Regions from separate parts of the Phyllobacterium sp. YR620 genome, predicted to be linked through region 2. Evidence: predicted binding sites of a transcription regulator. Region 2 holds the regulator's gene; the other holds the start of a gene.
What was found. Region 2 encodes PhoB, which activates phosphate uptake and scavenging genes when phosphate is short. Its sites were predicted from a motif close to TGTCATNNANCTGTCAT; they were not measured.

Region 1 (11,956 bases), 140 kb from region 2:
GGCTTTCGTTTCCATGCGTTAGCTTACCTGACCCTTTTGCCCTTGCTCAGATACCGCCGCCGCACGGACGCCTTCTGATTTGCGCTTTGTCTTGCCGTCATTGACGATCTGGCGCGCACGCTTGCCGCGGAAATATTCCTGAACCCACGGATCGTCAAACGCCAACATGTCTTCGATGGTTCCTTCGACAAGAACCTTCTTCTTTCCCAATACAGCGATTCGGTCGCACACCGCGAACAGGCTGTCGAGATCGTGGGTCACCATGTAGACGGTAAGACCCATCGTATCGCGCAGGTTGGCGATGAGTTCGTCGAAATCGGCAGCGCCGATGGGATCAAGGCCGGACGTCGGTTCGTCGAGGAAGACGATCTCGGGGTCGAGCGACAGCGCCCGCGCCAGCGCCGCGCGCTTGATCATGCCGCCGGAGAGTTCGGAAGGAAACTTTTCGGCTGTATCGGGCTTCAACCCGACGAGCTCGATCTTGAGCCGCGCAAGTTCGTCCATCAGCCTTTCGGGAATATCGAGATATTCGCGCATCGGCACCTGGATGTTTTCAAGCACAGTCAGGGACGAGAACAACGCGCCATGCTGGAACAGGACGCCCATGCGCATGTCGACACTGAGTTTCTCCTGATCATTCGCACTGTCGATGTCATGACCGAAAATGCTGATCGTGCCGGATTGCTTCTGGTTGAGCCCCAGGATCGTGCGCATGAGCACGGACTTGCCCGTGCCGGACGCGCCGACGAAGCCCAGAATTTCGCCGCGATAGACATCGAGCGAGAGATTATCGAGCACTTTGGACCGACCAAAGGAAACGCTCACATCCTTGACCGACAGGATGATGTCTCGTTCTTCGGTATTGCCGTTTTCCTGCTGCGCTGTCGGCGTCATTGGGTCTTCTTAAATCTCCGGCTTTAAAAATTGATCGATGCGTAGAATACGGCAAAAATGCCATCGACCACGATCACGACGAAAATGGATTTAACAACGGATGCGGTCACGCGCTGGCCGAGAGACTCGGCGCTGCCACCGACCTTCATGCCCTCGACAGAGGCCATGACGCCGATGATCATGGCCATGAACGGCGCCTTGATCAAGCCCGCAAGATAGCTCGAAATATCAATGGCATCGCGCAGACGCTGAATAAAGGCATCTGGCGGAATACCGGAATAGGCCCAGGTAATGGTCATGGCGCCGGCAAGCGCGGCAAAATCAGCGATGATGGTCAAAAGCGGCAGCGAAATGACCAGCGCGACCAAGCGGGGAAATACCAGCACGCCGACTGGATTGAGGCCGATGACCGTCAGCGCATCGGTCTCCTCGCGCATTTTCATCGAGCCGATTTCGGCGGTGATCGCGCTGCCGGAGCGGCCGGCGATCATGATCGCGGTAAGAAGCACGCCGATCTCGCGCAAAACCAGGATACCGACGAGATCGACGACGAAAATCTCCGCGCCGAAATAGCGGAGCTGGAATGCACCCTGCTGCGCGATGATCGCCCCGATGATCGTCGACATCAGCACGACCACCGGAATGGCCCCAATGCCCATGCTGTCGATCTGGTGCACGATCGCCGCAGGGCGAATGCTGCCCCGGCGGCTGCCCTTCATCTGCGCGCCGCGAACGGTAGCGCCGAGTATGTGCATGGATTTGACGAAGTCGTCGCCAAACGCATAGACGTTGCGTCCGATTGCGGCAAAGAAACGCACCGTAAGGGATACGTGCTCCGGCGGCGGCGAATCATCAGGCGTGGTCGCAACTTCGCCGACGGCATCGAAGAGCGCGCCCCAGCTTTCCGATTGACCCTCGATCTTGACGTCCTTGCCGGCCTCCTGCAGCGTCGTACGCAGGCGCTCGATCAGCCACGTTCCTGCCGTATCGAGGAGTTCAATGCCGGAAAGGTCGATCACGAGCTTGGAAATGCTGGTATCGCGCTCGATTTCGCGCATGCGCTCGTCGACACGCCTTACATTGCGGGTTGTCCAGGCACCCGATAGCGCAACAGTCGCGCCGTCGCCTTCCTTCTGGAATTCGACGTGGGGCGGCGCGGCGGTAGAAGCACTTGAATTGTTTGCTCTATCGGTCAACATCACACACACATATCGAGTCTCTCGACCGATGTCACTTGAACAATAGTTTCGGATAGGGCCCAAACAATGGCGCTGGAAATTTCGATTTCGGTTGAACGCTGGCCCATTGCCGGAACCTTCACGATCTCGCGTGGATCGAAGACGGAGGCAGCCGTGGTCATCTGCACATTGACGGATGGCCCATTCATTGGAAGAGGCGAATGCGTGCCATATGCGCGCTATGGCGAGAGCCTCGAATCGGTTTGCGCCGAGATCGAGGCCTTGCGCGGCGCACTGACAAACGGCGCGACACGCGATGACCTGCCGGCCCTGCTCAACGCCGGCGCCGCCCGCAACGCGGTCGATTGCGCATTGTGGGACCTCGAAGCGAAGCGCAGCGGAACCTCCGTTGTGGCCCTTGCCGGTCTCGCTCCTCTTCGCGAACTGACCACGGCGGTTACGGTGTCGTTCGGCGAAGCCGAGGCGATGGCAGCTTCGGCCAGGAGTTTCGCCGACAGGCCCGTGATCAAGGTCAAAGTCGGCGGCGAGAACGATGCGGCGCGCATCGCGGCGGTGGCGGCGGCAGCGCCGGCAAGCCGCATTATCCTCGACGCCAACGAGGGCTGGACCGATGCAGATATCATCGAAAACATGCTGGCGGCGGCCAAGGCCGGCGCCGTGCTGATCGAGCAACCGCTGCCCGCTGGAAAGGATGCGATCCTGTCCAGGATACCGCACCCGGTTCCGATCTGCGCCGATGAAAGTGCGCACGGCACCGACGATCTTCCCGCCCTGATCGGCCGCTATGACAGCATCAACATCAAGCTCGACAAGACCGGCGGCCTGACGGAAGCGCTGCGCATGCAAAGGACCGCCCGCGCGCTTGGATTTGGCGTCATGGTCGGCTGCATGGTCGGAACCTCGCTCGCAATGGCACCAGCGATGCTGGTCGCCCAGGATGCGGATTTTGTCGATCTGGACGGTCCATTGATTCTCAAGGAGGATCGAGCGCCGGGCCTGATATTCGAGGGCAGCCGGGTTTTCCCGCCGAGCCGCGATCTCTGGGGCTAATTTTGCCTCTGTTCCAGCCGTAGCGACACGCCCGCAAGCACAAGACCGCAGGCGGCGAGTGCAACCATCACATAGAAGCCGTAAATTTCCGTCCTGGCATAGAGCGGCCCCGAAACCATCGTGGCGATGGCCAGCGAGGTTCCGATGAAGAATGTCGAAAGGCCTTGGGCGGTGCCGCCGCGTTCCTCGGGGATCGTCAGCGCAATCATCTTCTGCATGCCAAGAAATGAGAGCGCGAATGAGAAAGCGTGGAGACTCTGGATGAGAAGGAAACCCGCGACACCCGATCCCGAAGGGGCGACCAGCGGAAACGCGGCCCATCGAAACATGGCAAAGGCCGAGCCGACCATCAGCACCCGCGCAGGGTGAAGCTTTCCGAACAGGCGTCGAAACATCGTGAACATGATCACTTCGGCAACAACCGAGATCGACCATAATGCGCCGATCACCGTTTCGCCTATTCCGATCGACTTCCAGTAGATTGCCGAAAAACTGTAGCCATAGGCATGGCTGGCCTGCGTGATCCCGGTTGCGATCAAGAAGGTGACGAAGGCGGGACGACGCAGTGCCCTGCCCGCATCGGCAATATCGACATCGGAAAGCGGCGAGAGCCGGCGCGGCTTGCCGATGCGCGGTACGACGAAGCTCATGGCGCATGCGGCAATGAGCGTGGCCAGCAGGGCCGAAGGGATGATCCACTCGCCGAAATACTGGATGAAGACGCCGCCCGCGAAGGAGGCAAGCAGGAAGGAGATCGATCCCCAAACCCGCATCTTCGCAAAGTCGGCTCCATAACGTCGCACGCCGGAGAGCGCAATCGTATCGGCGAGCGGTACTTGCGATGTCCATGGCGGCGCCAGCATCAGCGACACAATCAATATGCCGGCAAAGCCGAAGGGAACGAAATAGAAGGCAGCGACGATGACCGCAAGAACGGTTGCTGTCGTCAGGATATGCGCCCGGTCGTTGGACCGGTCGGCGAGCATTGAAACAAGGGGCGCGGCGATGACGCGCACGAAAAGCGGCATGGAAAGGACGATCGAAATCTCGGTCGGTGTCAGCGCCCGGTATTCGAGCCACAAGGGAAAATACGGCAGGTGCAGGCCGCTCGAGGCGAAGATGGCGAAATAAGCGAGAGCCACCCGCAGCTCGAAGCGAGGCGGCTTGTCGAGACCCGGATCCGCAGAGGCGGTGATCATTGCAGGACTTTCGGAAGAACGAAGACGGCCGGGGAGAATCGCAATCATGATCCGCCCGCGCCACGCACCTATCACGAAATACTGCACCCGCCTAGAAATGCTCGCGATAATTGTGGGAGTTCTATAGGTCCGACGGTTGCCGCGCCGGGACCGCGCGCTTGCGGCTAATCCACCTGGCGACTGCTTCGCGCGAAGCAATGATCTCCGTCAGCGCGCTTTCGAAGATATCGGCGCAAGCCTCCCAGCTGAAGCTCCTGAGCCTGGCATCGGGATCGACCTTGCCCATCGCCAGCGCGCCAAGCGCGGCTTCGTTGAGATCATCGGAAAGGACGCCGGCGCCCGAGACGCCAATCACATCCTTCGGACCTGGGACCGGATAGCCAGCCACGGGCACGCCACAGGCGATCGCTTCGAGCAGCACGAGCCCGAACGTGTCAGTGCGGCTCGGGAAGACGAACACGTCAGAACCCGCGTAGTAGCGCGCCAGTTCCTCACCCTCCTTCTTGCCGGCAAAAACCGCATCCGGATATTTGCGTTTGAGCTCCGGCAAACTCGGCCCGTCACCGACGACGAGTTTCGTTCCTGGCAGATCGAGCGCCAGGAAAGCTTCGAGGTTCTTCTCCGGCGCGACCCGCCCGACACACAGGAAGATCGGCCGGTTAAGTTTGAGATCGACCTCCGGCTGCGGACGGAAGAGCTTGCGATCGACGCCGCGGGTCCAGACCTTCAGCGTCTTGAAACCGCGCGCGGAAAGTTCGTCGTTGATCGATTGCGTCGGCACCAGACAGGTTTCCGCGGCATTGTGAAAGCGGCGCAGGAAGGCATAGGTCCAGGCCAGCGGCACCGGCAGGCGCTCGCGCAGATATTCGGGAAAGCGCGTGTGGAAGCTGGTCGTGAACCGCCAATTATTCCTGAGGCAGGCACGTCGCGCCATGATGCCCAGTGGACCTTCCGTCGCGATATGGACGAAAGCCGGCTGCAGCGCCTCGATGCGCGCTTTCACGGCATGCGGCAGCGTTAGCGCCAGGCGAATTTCCGGGTAGGTCGGGCACGGAGCCGAACGGTAGTCGGCCGGCGAGATGATCGTTACCTCGAAGCCGCGCGCCTCCATTTGCTCGCGCAGCTTCGTCAGGGTACGAACGACCCCATTGACCTGGGGATGCCAGGCGTCCGAAACGATAACGAGCCGTTTGGGCTGCGCGCTTGGCTCAGGCCGCATTCGCCGCCTTCGGGCGCTTGTCATCAAGGCGGATCACTGGAGCAAATCCAGCCTGTTCACCGATCAGGTGCGTCCACGACAGGAGTTCCATGCGGCCGTCAAAATGCTCGACGATGGCAGTGCAGCTCTCCACCCAGTCGCCGGTATTGATATATTCGATACCGTCGATCTGCTCGATGGTTGCGTGGTGAATGTGCCCGCAGATGACACCGTCGGCGCCGATGCGGCGCGCTTCATCGGAAACGACTGTCTGGAACGAGCCGATGAAATTGACCGCCTTCTTGACCCGGAATTTCGCCCAGGCCGAGAACGACCAGTAGCGCAGGCCGAGCATGCGCCGCACCTTGTTCATGATGGTGTTGATCGCGAGGGCCGCGTCATAGGCCCAGTCGCCGAGATAGGCGATGTGGCGGGCGTTGCGCACCACCACATCGAACTGGTCGCCATGAATGACGAGGAATTTTCGTCCATCCGCGGTCTCGTGCATCGTCCGGTCCATGACCTCGATGCCACCGAAATGGGTGCCCTGGAAATCGCGCAGGAACTCGTCATGGTTGCCGGCGATATAGAGGATGCGCGCGCCCTTGCGGCTCTTGCGCAGCAGCTTCTGCACGATATCATTGTGCTCCTGCGGCCAGTGCCAGCTGCGGCGCAGGCGCCAGCCATCGACGATATCGCCGACGAGATAGATCGTATCGGCATCGTGATACTTCAGGAAATCCAGTAGAAAACTGGCTTTCGCACCTTTCGAACCGAGATGAACATCGGAAAGAAAAAGAGTGCGGAATTTGCGGGCCTCGTTCTCGACCATGATGCTGATCTCCGTTCAGCGCTGACGCGGGGCGTCCGGTTGCGCTGACACAAACCCGATTCATGTCACAATCATATGACGGTGCGGAAAACTGCATGTTTTCGGACGATAAACACTTGTAACAAAATGGACTTCATTTATGCGTCTGGATGTTATTCAAGCATGCTAGAAATGCCTGAACTGATGATTTGTGAACGCGCCGCACCAATTTCCGGAAGGACCCGCTCCATGGCCAACGACAAAACGCCCAGCAGCTCTGACCTCGATGAAAGCGCGCTGTTCTACCACCGCTTTCCTCAGCCGGGTAAGCTGGAAATCCAGGCCACCAAGACGCTCGGCAACCAGCGCGATCTCGCGCTCGCCTATTCCCCCGGTGTTGCCGCCCCATGCCTTGCCATTCACGGAGACCCGGCGACCGCCGCTGACTATACGAGCCGCGCTAACCTCGTAGCCGTGGTTTCCAACGGAACTGCGGTGCTTGGCCTTGGCAATATCGGCCCCCTCGCCTCCAAGCCGGTCATGGAAGGCAAGGCGGTGCTCTTCAAGAAGTTCGCCAATATCGACGTCTTCGACATCGAGATCGACGCCAAGGAAATCACCCGCATTGTCGACGTCGTCTCCGCGCTTGAGCCGACCTTCGGCGGCATCAATCTCGAAGACATCAAGGCGCCGGAATGTTTCGAGGTCGAGGAACAGCTGCGCGCCAGGATGAACATCCCCGTCTTCCATGATGACCAGCACGGCACCGCCATCATCGTCGCCGCTGCAATCCTCAACGGCATGGAGCTTGCCGGCAAGGACCTTTCCAAGATCAAGATCGTTGCTTCGGGCGCCGGCGCTGCCGCCCTCGCCTGCCTCAATCTTCTCGTCAAGCTTGGTGCGGACCGCAACAACATCTGGGTCTGCGACATTGACGGCGTTGTTTACGAGGGCCGCAATACGCTTATGGACCGCTGGAAATCGGTCTATGTGCAGAAGACCGATGCCCGCGTCCTAGCCGATGTCATCGGCGGGGCGGACGTCTTCCTCGGCCTTTCTGCTGCAGGCGTGCTCAAGCCAGAGCTTCTCAAGCAGATGGCGCCGAACCCGCTGATCATGGCGCTCGCCAATCCGACACCGGAGATCATGCCGGAGGAAGCCCGCGCCGCGCGCGCCGACGCGATGATCTGCACCGGCCGCTCCGATTTCCCCAACCAGGTCAACAACGTCCTTTGCTTCCCCTACATCTTCCGCGGCGCGCTCGATTGCGGCGCGAGAGCGATCAACGAAGAGATGAAGATGGCCGCCGTCCAGGCCATCGCGGCGCTCGCCCGCGAAGAACCATCCGACGTTGCTGCCCGCGCCTATTCGGGCGAGACGCCGACCTTCGGACCGAACTACCTCATTCCCTCGCCCTTCGACCCCCGCCTCATCTTGCGCATCGCCCCGGCCGTCGCCAAGGCAGCCATGGATACCGGCGTCGCCGAGCGTCCGATCGACGACTTCGATGCCTATCTTGACCGCTTGAACCGCTTCGTCTTCCGGTCCGGACTGATCATGAAGCCGATCTTCACGAAGGCGAAAACGGCCGAGAAGAAGCGCGTGATCTATGCCGATGGCGAGGACGAACGCGTCCTGCGCGCCGCACAGGTCGTGCTCGAGGAAGGGATTGCGCTGCCGACGCTGATCGGACGCCCGCAGGTGATCGAGACGCGCCTCAAGCGCTACGGCCTGAAGATCAAGGTCGGCAAGGACTTCGATATCATCAACCCCGAGGACGATCCGCGCTACCGCGATTACGTCGATCTTCTGGTCAAGCTCACCGGGCGGCGCGGCACCACCCCGGAAGTGGCGCGCACCATGGTTCGCGCCAGCAGCACCGTCATTGCGGCGCTCGCCATCGTGCGCGGCGAGGCCGACGCCATGATCTGCGGGCTTGAAGGACGTTTCGAGCGGCATTTGCGCAATGTCGACCAGATCATCGGCAAGCTTGAAGGGATCCGCAATTTCTCGGCGCTCAGCCTGCTTATTTCGCAGCGCGGCGTTCTCTTCCTCACCGACACCTATGTGAGCATCGATCCGACCGCCGAGGAGATCGCCGAAAAGACTGTGCTCGCGGCGAGCGAAATCAGTCGCTTCGGCATCGAGCCCAAGGCGGCCTTGCTGTCGCATTCGAATTTCGGGTCGCGCGATTCCGAAAGCGCCGCAAAGATGCGCCATGCATCCGAACTGCTCCGTGCCAAGGCACCGCATCTCGAGCAGGACGGCGAAATGCATGGCGATTCGGCGCTGTCGCAGGTGCTTCGCGAACGCGTGCTGCCGCATTCGCGGCTGAACGGCGAGGCCAATCTCCTCGTCTTCCCCAATCTCGATGCTGCGAACATCACGCTCAATGTGGTCAAGAGCGTTACCGACGCGCTCCATGTCGGGCCGATCCTGCTCGGCGCTGCCAAGCCGGCCCATATCCTGACGCCTTCCGTGACATCGCGCGGCATCGTCAACATGACTGCGCTTGCCGTGGTGGAGGCATCACAGCGCGTTGATTGAGACAGGGACCGTCTTATTGCTGCCGCATGGCCGTGGATGGTTCAGGCGCATTCGCACCCGTCGAATGCCCCTGAACTTTCCGGACCGCCTCATGCATCGGACACTCCAATCTGGCATCATCGCCGCGGCCGCAATTCTCGCGACGGCCCCGCTTGCTTATGCCAATTCCGACAATTGCGTGCGGATGCAGGAGCGTCTCGACCAATTGAACAGCAATGCCGATGTCGACGACTACGAGTTGCAGCTGCGCCGCGACCGCGTGGTGGCCGCGCTCGATGCTAATGACTGCCCCATCATTGACTCGCCCATTCACGATGAGCCGCATTACGACGTGCCGCTGCGCGATCAACCAATACCCGACTATCCGGTACACGAGGCACCCCAGCGCGATTACCCGCTGCGTGACACGCCGCGGCGTGCGACTGCCGCGCCTTCCTATGAGATTTACGGAACCGAGCCGGAACATGTCGAGCCGGAAATGAGCACGGCCCCCGTCTCCGGCGGACGTTACCAGACGCTGTGCGTGCGCAGTTGCGACGGCTATTATTTCCCGATCTCCTACGATACGGGTGCGGAGAATTTCGCGCGCGATCAAGCGCAATGCCAGTCTCAATGTACCGGCGCGAAACTGTTTTATCGGCCGACCGAGAATCAGGACCCCGCCGCGATGATTTCGCTGCGCGGCGATGCCTACCGGAACACGCCGAACGCCTTCAAATTCCGCAAGGTCAGCGCCAATGGAACGCCGCAATGCAGCTGTCAAAAGACGGCCGGCGACTTCAAGGCACTCGGCGATCCGAGGAAAGTGGCAGCGCCAACGCCCAAACCCGCTATAGCCGAGCCAACCAAACCGGCCGCACCAACGATCGAGACCGCGACGCCTACCGAGGCTGCAAAGCCATCAGCCCAACCACAAGAGGCGAAGACCGAGCCTGCCGTTCCTGCCGGCCAGCCTGCGACGCAGGCCTCCTCGATCATTCAACTCGGAGAACCAGAGGCGAAGAAGGCCGAGGTGGAGAAGCCGAAGCCGCTTACCGAAGACAAGCCGATCGATCCCAACCGCAAGGTCAGGGTCGTCGGGCCAACGTTCCTTCCCGACCAAGAAGGGGCAGCAGATCCGCAAGTTCCGGACCAGAAGTCAGCCCGGTAAGCGCGATGCGCAGCGGCATGAACAGGCCCTTGCCCTTGCGCCCGCTTTGATCCTTGACCGCATCGGTCCACTGTTTCCAGGTCTCGCGGCTCCAGGGCTCGGCCGGCAGCAGGTCGAAGGCGGCGCGCACGAAATCAATATCCTCCGCGGCCACAGCCACATCCGTTGCGGGCCCCTCGTTCACGATCGTCCACCAGGCGGCGGCATCTGAAACCTTCGAAAGGTTGCCGCGCACGGCGAGCCAGAAGGCTCCCGCCCGGTCGCCCTTAATGCCAAGCGCGGCGAGCCGTTCACTGACTTCCTCGAAAGGCATCGCATGGATCAGGGCACGGTTAAGCGCATCGAGATCGGCAGGATCGAATTTCGAAGCGGATTTCGATGTCGCAGCCGGATCAAAAATCGCGGCCAGCGAAGCCATGTCCGGTAGGGCCGTAACATTTTCCGATGTGCCGATCAGCACGGCAAGGCTTGCCACCGCCATCGGCTCGTAGCCATCGCGGCGCAGGCTGCCGATCGACAATGCCCCGGTGCGCTTGGAAATACCTTCGCCAGATGCCGTAGTCAGGAGATTGATATGGCCGAGCGCCGGAACCTTCGCGCCCAGCGCCTCGATAATCGAGATCTGGACGCCGCTATTGGTGATGTGGTCATTGCCGCGGATGATATGGGTAATGTCCATGTCGATATCGTCGACCACCGAAGTGAAGGTGTAAAGATAGGTCCCGTCTTCTCGCACCAGGACCGGATCGGACAGCGAGGAGAGATCGACGGTTTCGCGGCCGCGCACCAGATCGTCCCAATGAACCTCGGTGCGCGCTATCGCAAATGGATCGTCCTTGAAATTCGGCAGTAGAAAGCGCCAGTGCGGCCGGCGACCCTCGGCCTCGAGCTTCTCCCGATCGGCCGCGGTCAGCTTCAACGCCTCGCGGCCATAGATTGGCGGAAGCCGGCGCGCCAGGCGCAGCTTGCGCTTGCGCTCGAGTTCCTCGGCGGTCTCATAGCACGGATAAAGGACGCCCGATGTCTTGAGCTTTTCGGCAGCAGCGTCATAGAGCGTGATGCGCTTCGACTGATATTCGATGCGCACTGGCTCGATGCCCAGCCATTCAAGATCGGCGATCGTTGCCTCGGCATATTCCGTCTTCGAACGCACGGTATCCGTATCGTCGAAGCGCAGGATGAACTGCCCCTTGTTCTGCAGCGCGAACAGCCAGTTGAACAAGGCGATGCGTGTGTTGCCGATATGGATAAAGCCGGTCGGAGACGGTGCAAAACGGACGATGGTGGTCATTGGTGGGGCATATCGGATGGCGCCTGCAATGGCAATATGGGCCGCGATTGCGCGCGGCCCATATTTCTTTAGTCGTCGTTGAGGACGAGGCCCTTCGTCAACTCCAGCGCCTGCCGTTCGAACAGACTGCGGTAGATGCCGCCCCCGAGCCGGATTAGTGCCTCGTGGTTGCCCTCCTCGACGATCTTGCCGTGGTCGAAGACCAGCAGCCGGTCAAGCGAGCGCACCGTGGAAAGACGATGCGCAATGACGAGCGTCGTCCGTCCCTGCATCAGCCGCTCCATCGCCTGCTGGATCAGCACTTCGGATTCTGAATCGAGGCTCGATGTCGCCTCGTCTAGAATGAGGATCGGTGCATCCGCAAGGAACGCCCTGGCGATCGCCACACGCTGCCGCTCACCGCCCGAAAGCTTGACACCACGCTCACCGACGAGCGTGCTGTAGCCCTTTGGCAACGCCGAGATGAACTCGTGCGCGCTCGCCTGCCGCGCCGCTTCCTCAATCTCCTCCTGTGAGGCGCCGGGATGGGCATAGGCGATGTTCTCCGCCAGCGTCCGGTGAAACAGGATCGGCTCCTGCTGCACGATGGCGATCTGCTGGCGCAGCGACGCCTGCCT
Region 2 (11,956 bases):
CGGCGCGACCAATATCTACCTGGAGCGCTCCGCGATTGCTGAACTGCCAGTCCGTACGGCTGACACCGTTATCGCCAGCCAAAGCCTCGAACTCGGCATGGTCAGCGGCATTGCCCGCGGCCTCGGGAAGCTGACGACCGATGAGATGGCCAATCTTCCCCAGACCTTCGCCGAGTTGCGCCCGCTGCTTTCAGCCAAGGGTGTGGCGCTCGCGCCCGACGGTCAGGACTATATGATCCCGATCGCCGTTGAGTGGAACAAGAACACCCAGCGCGCGAATTATATCGGCGGCATCATGGCCCTCCTTCTGGCGGTCGGCGGCGCACTTTATGGCCTGTCCGGCGTTCATGTTCGGGCGAGGGCGCGCAACAATGTCGAGCGCGTCATCCTCGGTGCTCTGCTCGCTGCCTCCACCATCGCCATTCTGACAACCGTCGGCATTATCCTGTCGATGTTGTTTCAGACGCTCACCTTCTTCCAGTCGGTCTCGCCGGCAAGCTTCTTCTTCGGCACCGTATGGGATCCGCGCTTTGCCGCGGCCGGCTCAGGCGGATCGCAAGGCCAGTTCGGACTGATCCCGCTCCTTGCCGGCACGCTCTACATCGCCTTCGTCGCCATGCTTTTCGCTGTCCCGGTCGGCCTCTTCTCGGCCATCTACATGGCTGAATATGCGAGCCGCGGCGTGCGCTCGGTCGTCAAGCCGCTGCTCGAAGTGCTCGCCGGCATCCCGACCATCGTCTACGGCTTCTTCGCGCTCGTCACCGTCGGACCGTTCCTGCGCGACCTCAGCGCGGCGCTTTCCGGCGGCTATGCCTTCATCCAGGCGCAGAGCGTGCTCACCGCCGGCATCGTCATGGGCGTCATGCTGATCCCGTTCGTCTCGTCGCTTTCCGACGATATCATCACGGCCGTACCGCAGTCGCTGCGTGACGGATCGCTCGGGCTCGGCTCGACCCGTTCGGAAACGATCCGCCGCGTCGTACTGCCCGCCGCGCTGCCAGGCATTGTCGGCGCGCTGCTCCTGACGGCATCACGCGCCATCGGCGAAACGATGATCGTCGTGCTCGCAGCCGGCGTTGCCGCCAATCTCAACATCAATCCGTTCGAGGCGATGACGACAATCACTGTCAAGATCGTCAACCAGCTGACGGGAGACCTTGAGTTCAATTCGCCGCAAACCCTCGTCGCCTTTGCACTCGGTCTCACGCTCTTCTTCATCACGCTTGGCATGAACATTTTCGCGCTCTACATCGTCCGCAAGTATCGGGAGCAGTACGAATGACCGACATAGCCCTCAATCCCGCTGCTGCATCGGCACGTCCCGCCCGGCGAGACATTGGATTAAAGCGCCGCTACGCTGCCGAACGCAGGTTCAAGCTCTATGGCATCGCAGCGATAGCGATCGGCATCTTCTTTCTCATTGCGCTGCTGTTCTCCGTGTTCTCCAACGGCTACACCGCATTCTGGCAGACCGAGGTCAATCTTGCGATCAATCTCGATCCGAAGATCATCGATCCGGACAATAAGCGTGCCACCGATCCAAACGTGCTTCTGACCGCCAATTATCCGGTTCTCGCCCGCAATGCACTGGCGGAAAAGCTGGGGGTCGCCCAAACCGACAAGCCCGGCTTGCGCGAACTCGGCAAGCTTTTCTCCGATGGCGTGCGCGGCCAGTTGCGTGAGCTCGTCGTTGCAAATCCTAATCTCATCGGCACTACGCAGAATGTCTGGGTGCTTACGGGCGCCGACATCGACTCCGCGTTCAAGGGCCAGATCGATCTCAGCGTCGACCAGTCGCGCCGCAAGGTTTCGGACAAGCAGGTCGAATGGATGAACAAGCTGAAGGCTGACGGCGCCATGGCCCAGCGCTTCAACACCGGTCTCTTCACCTATGGCGCGTCCAGCCGCCCCGAAACTTCGGGTCTCAGCGTCGCCCTCATCGGTTCGCTCTACATGATGCTGATCGTGCTCGGCCTCTCGCTGCCCATCGGCGTTGCCGCCTCGATCTACCTTGAGGAATACGCCAAGAAGAACCGCCTGACCGATATTATCGAGGTCAACATCAATAATCTTGCGGCGGTCCCGTCGATTGTCTTCGGTCTGCTCGGCCTCGCAGTCTTCATCAACTTCCTGCATATGCCGCGCTCGGCATCGCTGGTCGGCGGTCTCGTGCTGACACTGATGACGCTGCCGACAATCATTATCGCGACGCGCGCCGCGCTGCGTGCCGTACCCCCGTCCATCCGCGCGGCGGCGCTTGGCATTGGCGCATCGAAGACGCAGATGGTTTTCCATCACGTCCTGCCGCTCGCCGCACCCGGCATTCTGACCGGTACCATCATCGGCCTGGCGCATGCCCTCGGCGAGACCGCGCCGCTGCTTTTGATCGGCATGGTGGCTTTCGTCGCCAACAATCCGGTAACGCCGCTCGATCCTTCGACGGCATTGCCCGTGCAAATCTACATGTGGGCCAACGAAGCGGAGCGCGCCTTCGTCGAGCGGACGTCCGGTGCTATCATCGTGCTGCTTCTCTTCCTCGCGGTCATGAACATCACGGCCATCCTTCTGCGTCGCCGCTTCGAGCGCCGCTGGTAACTGTTCGAGAGAGGACCTAGTTATGAACCTTATGACGGAACGAAATCTCGAAAAGGCGGTAAACGACAAGATGAGCGCCCAGCCCAACGCAATCAAAATGCAAGGCAAGGAAGTCACTGTTCACTACGGCGACAAGCAGGCCTTGTTCGGTGTCAGCCTCGACGTGCCGGAAAAGATGGTCACGGCGCTGATCGGCCCTTCGGGCTGCGGCAAGTCGACGTTCCTGCGCAGTCTCAACCGCATGAACGACACCATCGAAGGTTGTAAGATCGGCGGCAAGATCACGCTCGATGACGAGGATATCTACAATCCGAAGATCGACGTCGTCGAACTCCGTGCCCGGGTGGGCATGGTGTTCCAGAAGCCCAACCCTTTCCCGAAGTCCATCTTCGAGAACGTTGCCTATGGACCGCGCATTCACGGACTCGCGAAGGGTCGCCACGAACTTGATGAAATCGTTGAAAAAAGCCTGCGCCGCGCCAGCCTTTTCGACGAGGTGAAGGATCGCCTGCATGAGGCTGGCACCGGTCTGTCCGGCGGCCAGCAGCAGCGCTTGTGCATTGCCCGCGCCATCGCCGTCAGTCCGGAAGTGATCCTCATGGACGAGCCGTGCTCGGCGCTTGATCCCATCGCCACAGCAAAGGTGGAGGAACTGATCGATGAATTGCGCGAAAACTACACCATCGTCATCGTTACCCACTCGATGCAGCAGGCAGCGCGCGTTTCGCAGCGCACGGCCATGTTCCATCTCGGCAATCTTGTCGAGGTCGGCGATACGGAAATGATGTTCACAAGCCCCACCGAGAAGCGCACCCAGGACTATATCACCGGACGCTTCGGCTGACGCAGGAACGAGGACAAAGCACATGACCGAGTTGCAGCACACTGTGCGCTCTTACGATGACGAACTGAAGTTCCTGACGCACAAGATCGCCGAGATGGGTGGTCATGCCGAACGCATGGTCGAACAGGCGGTCGCCGCCATGGTCAATTCCGACAATGCGCTGGCGCAGCGCGTTATCTCGGACGATCTGATCCTCGACGCCGGTCAGCGCGAGATCGATGAAAAGGCCATCACCATCATCGGCAAGCGCCAGCCGATGGCGATCGACCTGCGTGAAGTCATCGGGACGATCCGCATTTCCTCCGATCTCGAGCGTATCGGCGATCTCGGCAAGAACATTGCCAAGCGCGTCGTTGCCGTGACCGATACCCGCCAGACGCTCTCGGTCTACCGCGGCTTGCAGACAATCGCCGAACTTGCCTTGACGCAGCTGAAGGACGTGCTCGACGCCTATGCGACGCGCTCGGTACAGCAGGTGAACATTGTGCGCGAACGCGACGACGAAATCGACGCGCTCTATACGTCGCTGTTCCGCGAATTGCTGACCTACATGATGGAAGATCCGCGCAACATTTCCGCCTGTACGCATCTTTTGTTCTGCGCCAAGAATATCGAGCGCATAGGCGACCACGCCACCAATATTGCCGAGACAGTCTATTACATTGTTACCGGTTCGCAACTGCCGGCGGAACGTCCCAAGGAAGACCAGACACATACTATTATTGTGGATGAAACGACCGAGTCCTAATTCAACTGAAGGCTTGATATGGCAATAGCTCCCAAAATCACCGTTGTGGAGGACGAGGAAGCCCTGAGCGTCCTCCTCCGGTACAATCTTGAAGCTGAAGGCTATGTTGTCGAGACGATCGCACGTGGCGACGAAGCGGAAATTGCGCTGCGCGAGAACGTTCCGGATCTTCTGATCCTCGACTGGATGCTGCCTGGCCTGTCGGGCATCGAACTCTGCCGCCGCCTGCGGGCGCGGCGCGAGACCGAAATCCTGCCAATCATCATGCTCACCGCCCGCGGCGAGGAAAGCGAACGCGTTCGCGGCCTTTCGACCGGTGCCGACGACTACATGGTCAAGCCGTTTTCGACGCCTGAACTCCTGGCGCGCATCAAATCCATGCTTCGCCGCGTCAATCCGAGCCTGCTTTCGCACGTGCTGAGCTTCGGCGATCTCAAGCTCGACCGCGAACAGCACCGCGTTTTCCGCAAGGAGCGCGAGCTAAAACTTGGCCCGACGGAGTTTCGGCTGCTCGAATTCCTCATGCAGTCACCCGGACGAGTCTTTTCGCGCGGCCAGTTGCTCGATAATGTCTGGGGTGCGGACATCTATGTCGATGATCGCACAGTTGACGTCCACGTTGGTCGCCTGCGCAAGGCGATCAATATCGGACGTTCGATAGATCCGATCCGCACCGTACGTGGCGCCGGCTATTCGTTCGGCTGATTCTCAATTATTGTGGTTCTAACAAGGGCGTCGCATCAGCGCTAGATGGCTGATGCGACGCCTTTTGGTATTTTGTAGTCCGCCGACAACGCCTTGCTCAAAGTCTCCACAGCCTGGACTTGAAATTCACGCAAATATAGGGTAGGGGGCTATATTATGTCTCATACCACCAAGGAAAAACCAAAACTCCTCGCAAGGATCCGTCGTCTCAAGGGGCAGATGGAGGCCGTCGAGCGTGCGCTCGAAGCGGAAATGTCGTGCGGTGACATTTTGAACCTGGTGGCGTCGGTGCGCGGCGCGGTAAACGGCCTGATGGGTGAACTCATCGAGGACCATATCCGCATGCATGTCGTCGATCCCGGAACCGAGACGGACAGCGAACGCGCCAAGGGCGCAGCGGATCTCATCGACGTTGTAAGGATGTATCTGAAATGAGCCACGATCACGCGATCCATTTGCCTCAAGGCACGCATGCCCATGTGTTTCTGGGCGACGATCACGAGCGCAACGAACGACGCACCTGGTTTGTGATCGCGCTGACCGCGACGATGATGGTTGCGGAGATCGTGGCGGGAACGGTTTTCGGCTCGATGGCGCTTGTCGCCGATGGCTGGCATATGTCGACACATGCTGCCGCGATTTTGATCGCGGCGTTGGCCTATCTCTATGCAAGGAAGAATGCCAGCAATCCGCGTTTCACCTTCGGCACGGGAAAATTCGGCGATCTCGCAGGTTTTGCCAGCGCTGTGATCCTCGCGCTTATTGCACTGCTGATCGGCTGGGAGAGTTTCCTACGCCTTGCCAACCCGATCTCGATCAGTTTTCCGCAGGCGATCTCCGTTGCCGTGCTTGGCCTTGCCGTCAACCTTGTTTGTGCCTGGCTCTTGCGCGACGACCATAGCCATCATCACCACGGTCACCATGGCGATAACCATCATCACCACGGTCACGATCATAATTTGCGTGCCGCCTATCTGCACGTTCTTGCCGATGCGCTGACGTCCGTCCTCGCCATCATCGCCCTTCTCGCGGGCAGCATTTACGGCTGGCTTTGGCTCGATCCGGCCATGGGAATAGTCGGTGCTCTTGTTATCGCCAGATGGTCATGGAGTCTCATCCGCGATGCGGGCGGCGTGTTGCTCGACTATGTCCCTCAGGGTGAAGACCTGCCTGATGAAATACGTGGCGCCATCGAAAAGGAGGGCGACGTGATTACCGACCTGCACGTCTGGCAGCTTGGCCCGGGGCATCACGGTGCCATTGTTTCGCTTTTGAGCGACGATCCGAAAGCGCCGTCGTCCTATCGTGCCAAACTCGCACATATCCATGAGTTGTCGCATGTGACCGTTGAGGTAGAGCCGAAGGCCGCGTAAATATCGATTCTGGTGGGTCACACGCTGAGCTTTGAAGACCCCACGTGCGACGAACGTTCGAATAGCCGGGAGCCCATGTGATGACCGTCACGATTTACCACAACCCGAAATGCGGTACCTCGCGTAATACCCTCGCCATGATCCGCAATGCAGGGATCGAGCCGGTGATCGTGGAATATCTCAAGACGCCGCCGAGCCGGGAAACCCTGAAGGAAATGATCAGCCGGGCTGGTCTTAGCGTGCGCCAGGCCTTGCGCCAAAAAGGTACGCCCTATGCCGAGTTTGGCCTCGACAATGCTTCGTTGGACGACGATGCGCTTCTCGACGCGATGATGGCCAATCCAATCCTCATCGAACGTCCTTTCGTCGTGACCGAAAGAGGCGTGCGGCTCAGCCGCCCTTCAGAAATTGTGCTTGAGATCCTGCCAGATGCGCAGAAGGGCCCGTTTTCCAAGGAGGATGGTGAGGTCGTTATCGACAGCTCGGGCAATCGCGTCCGCTGAGCCTCGATGTTATGGACGAGCAACGCCATCGGCCTGCGAAATTTCGGCGCAGTGGTCGACGCGGCTGGCGCCGCAGGGCTTGGTCGTGGAATCTTGCGGCTCGCCGATCTTGGCCCGCGTGAACTCAGTATCCATCAGGGATTTATCGGCGGCTATCGAGCGGAAAAGCCGCTTTGCAGGCTTTTCGACCCATTCGACCCGTCCGGGGGATGCCGTCGAATAGTGCCATGGCATGGTGATGAAGTGAATATTTTCGGACGAAAGATGCTGGACGGCGAAGGCGAGTTCCCGCATCACGCCCGGACTGAAACCCGGGTCGGTGATGACGGATTTCGTCGCGGCATCCATGAAGCTGAAGAGCCGCACAGGGTTCGCCAGTTGCGCTCCGAGCAATTTTTGAGCCATGGCACCAAAGAATTCATGCTGACGATGAATGCGTCCGATATCGGTGCCGTCGCCTATGCTGTAACGGGCGCGCACGTAGCCTAGCGCTTCTTCGCCATTGAGCGTCTGGCATCCCGCAGGGAGGTCCAGCCCGGCAAGCTTGTCGTGGATTGGTTCGGATATGCAGTATTCGACGCCGCCAATGGCCTCAACAATCCGCCTGAAGCCGCTAAAATCAACCTTGATCACGTGATCGATCTTTATGGCCGTTAGGGTTTCGACGGTCTTCCAGGTACAACCGATGCCGCCGAACATGAAGGATGAGTTGATCATGCCGAGGTGCGCCCGCTGGCCGGGCAGGCCCTCGCGGCCGGAACAGGCGGGAAGGGGAACGAGCAGGTCGCGCGGGAAGCTCACGACATTCAACTCGCTGCGATCGGCCGAAAGATGCGCAAGCATGAGGATGTCGCTGCGCTCGCCGGGGTTGGCGACGGAAACGGTTTGCTGGTCTGAACCCACGATCAGGATGTTGAGTGCATCAGGCGATGCCTTGGCCGGGCGGCGATTGCCGAGGTCGGCTTCAGCAACCTCGAAGTGCCGCAGATTGCTCGTGAACTTCCAATACATGCCGCAAATGGCAAGCAGGATTACAAGCATCAGGCAAGTGACGGAAGCGAGCAGCAAATGCAGCCGCCGGCGTCGTTGAGGATCGCCCTCAGGCTTCGGCGCGCTGTTGATCAATCCGTCACTCACAAAATTCTCCAGTAGAACAAGCCAAGGTAATCATTATCCGGGCCAAGCCAACTAACATTTCCGTTTTAACGATGCCCATCGCACAAGCAACAACGCGAATGCCAGAGAATTCGAACAAGACATTTGCCATGCCCAGAGTGTGCGAACGCCGCAAGGAGATGGCCAAGCCGTTGCGACACACGGCAGAACGACTATGCTGAGGGCGCGAATTGAAGGAAGGCGCTACCGCACTAGACGGACATCAATCAATTTCTCGAAGAGGCGATCGCCCTTGCACTCGACAATGTAAAAACGGGCGGTCGTCCTTTCGGGGCCGTGGTCGTCAAGGATGGCAAGGTCATCGCGCGCGGCGTCAACCGGATTCAGGCCGACAACGATCCAACAGCACATGCCGAACTTCTGGCCCTGGGGCTGCCGGGCTTGCATTGCAATCCCCCCGTTTGGACGGCTGTTCGGTCTATGCAAGCGGCCAACCCTGTCCCATGTGCCTCGCAGCCATGCGCATGGCCGGTATTGGCGATATCAAGTTCGCTTATTCCAATGAACAGGCAGAACCGTTCGGCTTCTCTACGGCCGTCATAGCAAAAGAGTTGGCGAAACCAATCGACCAGCAAACGGGGTTGTCATATGCGCATTCGCCCGTGGGCGATGGTAAGCTGTATCAAGTTTGGCAGGACAACCAAGCGCCCTGATCTCCGCGTCATCCTGCAATGGTTGCAAGCCTCGTCTTGAGAAGGCGGAATACCCGCAGAGCGACGGTAGCGGGAACCTGGGGCATCATTGAGCGTTTTTCGATGATACACCATCGGAGGACGAGGCCATGACCGCTCGCAGTATGCCAACGAAGGATGACATCGTAGCTCTCGAAAAATCCTATTGGGATGCGATGAAGGCGAAAGACGGCGACCGCACCGCGGAACTGTCGGCGGATCCGGCACTTGTAACCGGCGCCCAAGGTGTGATGCGCATCGGCAAAAAGAAAATGGGCCAGATGACCGAGGACGGCAACTGGAGCCTGGAATCCTATGAATTCGCAGATGTCGAGGTTTCGACGCCGTCGCCAGATGTCGCGCTTATCGCGTATACTGTCGAGCAGAATGTAACGATGAATGGCAAATCGCAAAAAATGCGGGCCGCAGATAGCTCGGTTTGGATTCGCGGATCAACTGGTTGGGAGTGTCACGCGCACAGCGAGACGTTTCTGAAGTAGCACGAACCTGTTCAGTTGAAAATTTTCATCTCCGGTCGTGAAAACGACCGGAGATGAATTTGCTTGCTACGAACATTGTCAAGCTGATTGTGCCGGACAATGCGCGCTGCGCTTATCAGCTGCAGCCGCTGGTTGCGCCGCATGTGTCGCACTTCAGGCAGGTGCCGTTGCGCACCATCGTGAAGTTCGAGCACTCCGAGCAGTTGTCGCCGGTATAGCCCTGCATCATTGACTTGATGCGCCGGTCCGACATGATTTTCTTTGCTTCGGCCTTCGCTTCCTCGGCGGCAGCTTCTGCATCCTCGTTCTCGAAGAGCGCGGAAGCGGCGCTGGCCTCGGCCTCGCCCTTGGCGCGTTCTTCATAATCGCGCTTGAAGGCCGAGGATTCCTCGCTGACTGCGGCGATGGCCGGTTTGGCAGCGACGGCGACGGCGGAGCGGGCGGCAAGGGTCGTGACATTTGATGACGCAGTTGCCTTCGGAGCGCTTACCGCACCCTGACCCCCTGCATTGCTAAAACCCTTTGGGTCGGCCTTGCCCGGCGAAACCACTTTCAGCGAAGCGCCGCGTGTCAGGCCCTTCGATACCGGTTCGGCCTTGCCTTCGGAAATACCACGCCCGAGCGAAGTATTCGAGAAATCAGACTGATCGACATGGGCGAGGTCGTGACGGTCGAGATAGGAAACGGCAAGCTCGCGGAAGACGTAATCGAGGATCGATGTTGCATTCTTGATCGCGTCATTGCCCTGAACCATGCCGGCCGGCTCGAACTTGGTGAAGGTGAATGCTTCCACATATTCCTCGAGCGGCACGCCATATTGCAGGCCGAGCGAGATGGCGATGGCGAAGTTGTTCATCATTGCACGGAAGGCGGCGCCTTCCTTGTGCATGTCGATGAAGATTTCGCCGAGACGGCCATCGTCGAATTCGCCGGTGCGCAGGTAGACCTTGTGGCCGCCGACGACTGCCTTCTGCGTGTAGCCCTTGCGCCGGTTGGGCAGCTTCTCGCGGTCATGGATATATTTCTCGACGATGCGCTCGACGATCTTTTCGGTAACCTGCACGGCGCGTGCCGCGGTTGGTGCCTCGATCAGCGCCTCGACTGCATCGTCCTCATCCTCGTCCTCATCGGCGATAAGCGAGGAATTGAGCGGCTGCGAAAGCTTGGAGCCGTCGCGATAGAGTGCGTTTGCCTTGAGCGCCAGCTTCCACGAGAGCATGTAAGCGGATTTGCAATCGTCGACCGTTGCTTCATTCGGCATGTTGATCGTCTTCGAGATCGCGCCGGAAATGAACGGCTGGGCGGCGGCCATCATGCGAATGTGGCTGTCGACCGAGAGGAAACGCTTGCCGACCTTGCCGCAGGGATTGGCGCAATCGAACACCGGATAGTGCTCTTCCTTCAGGAAGGGGGCGCCTTCGAGCGTCATTGCACCGCAGACATGGATATTGGCGGCTTCGATTTCCTTCTTCGAGAAGCCGAGAGCCGGCAGCATCTCAAAGGAAATATCGTTGAGCTGCTCGTCGGTGAAACCGAGCGCGTTCCTGGCAAAATCTTCACCCAGCGTCCACTTGTTGAAGGCGAACTTGATGTCGAAGGCCGACTTCAGCGCAGTGTTCAACGTGGCGATGATCTCGTCGGTAAATCCCTTCGCCCTCAGCGAGCCGGGATTGATGCCGGGAGCCTGGTTGAGATTGCCATGGCCAACGGCATAGGCCTCGATCTCGGCAATCTGGCTTTCCGTGTAGCCAAGCGTGCGCAGGGCTTCCGGTACGGCGCGGTTGATGATCTTGAAGTAGCCGCCACCGGCAAGCTTCTTGAATTTCACCAGGGCGAAATCGGGTTCGATACCGGTGGTGTCGCAATCCATGACAAGGCCGATCGTGCCCGTCGGTGCGATGACGGTTGCCTGGGCGTTGCGATAGCCATGCTTCTCGCCGAGCGCCAGTGCCTGGTCCCAGGCGGATTTCGCGTGGGCAATCAGGTCCTGGTCAGGGCAGTCGGTAGCGATCAGGGCGACCGGGTTTACCGAAAGCGCCTCGTAGCCTTGGGTTTCGCCATGGGCAGCGCGGCGATGGTTGCGAATGACGCGCAGCATGTTGGCGGCATTCGGCGCATAGCCCGGGAAAGTGCCGAGCTCCTTCGCCATTTCGGCTGAGGTCGCATAGGCAACGCCGGTCATGATCGCGGTGAGGGCACCGCCGATGGCGCGACCTTCAGCGCTGTCATAAGGAATGCCGGAGGTCATCAGCAAGCCGCCAATATTGGCATAGCCAAGGCCGAGCGTGCGGTATTCGTAGGAGAGCCGTGCGATTTCCTTCGAAGGGAATTGCGCCATCATCACCGAGATTTCGAGGACGATGGTCCACAGACGGGCCGTATGCTCGTAGCCGACGACGTCGAACTTTCCGTCCTTGCCGCGATAGGTGAGGAGGTTGATCGAGGCGAGATTGCAGGCCGTATCGTCAAGGAACATATATTCCGAGCACGGATTTGACGCGCGGATCGGCCCTGCCGCAGGGCAGGTATGCCAATCATTCATGGTCGTATTGAAATGCAGGCCCGGATCAGCCGAGGCCCATGCGGCGTAGCCGATCTTTTCCCAGAGGTCGCGGGCTTTCAGCGTCTTCATAACCTTGCCGTCCTTGCGGGCGGTCAGGTTCCAGTTGCCATCACCTTCGACTGCGCGCAGGAACTCATCCTTCAGCGAAACCGAATTGTTGGAGTTCTGGCCGGCAACGGTGAGATAGGCTTCCGAATCCCAATCCGTATCGTAGGTCTTGAAGTCGATGTCCGTGTAACCCTGCCGGGCAAACTGAATGACCCGCTGGATATAGTTTT

Region 1: the regulator PhoB is predicted to act here: its motif matches at 6,437-6,453, upstream of BLR72_RS04395 (UDP-2,3-diacylglucosamine diphosphatase).

Annotation. Positions count from the first base shown of each region.
Region 1 is NZ_FNJP01000001.1:936,003-947,958, reverse strand. Features, by position in the region: gene BLR72_RS04425 (MlaD family protein) at 1-15, opposite strand, end outside; gene BLR72_RS04420 (ABC transporter ATP-binding protein) at 19-894, opposite strand; gene BLR72_RS04415 (ABC transporter permease) at 918-2,093, opposite strand; gene dgcA (N-acetyl-D-Glu racemase DgcA) at 2,160-3,143, shown strand; gene BLR72_RS04405 (MFS transporter) at 3,140-4,342, opposite strand; gene BLR72_RS04400 (glycosyltransferase family 4 protein) at 4,464-5,561, opposite strand; gene BLR72_RS04395 (UDP-2,3-diacylglucosamine diphosphatase) at 5,551-6,372, opposite strand; gene BLR72_RS04390 (NADP-dependent malic enzyme) at 6,601-8,898, shown strand; gene BLR72_RS04385 (DUF2865 domain-containing protein) at 8,990-10,048, shown strand; gene gltX (glutamate--tRNA ligase) at 9,966-11,339, opposite strand; gene BLR72_RS04375 (ABC transporter ATP-binding protein) at 11,408-11,956, opposite strand, start outside.
Region 2 is NZ_FNJP01000001.1:1,077,460-1,089,415, forward strand. Features, by position in the region: gene pstC (phosphate ABC transporter permease subunit PstC) at 1-1,282, shown strand, start outside; gene pstA (phosphate ABC transporter permease PstA) at 1,279-2,595, shown strand; gene pstB (phosphate ABC transporter ATP-binding protein PstB) at 2,666-3,439, shown strand; gene phoU (phosphate signaling complex protein PhoU) at 3,462-4,187, shown strand; gene phoB (phosphate regulon transcriptional regulator PhoB) at 4,206-4,892, shown strand; gene BLR72_RS05065 (metal/formaldehyde-sensitive transcriptional repressor) at 5,049-5,327, shown strand; gene dmeF (CDF family Co(II)/Ni(II) efflux transporter DmeF) at 5,324-6,265, shown strand; gene arsC (arsenate reductase (glutaredoxin)) at 6,346-6,768, shown strand; gene BLR72_RS05080 (LCP family protein) at 6,778-7,905, opposite strand; partial or broken gene BLR72_RS05085 (nucleoside deaminase) at 8,146-8,597, shown strand; gene BLR72_RS05090 (nuclear transport factor 2 family protein) at 8,726-9,115, shown strand; gene BLR72_RS05095 (vitamin B12-dependent ribonucleotide reductase) at 9,231-11,956, opposite strand, start outside.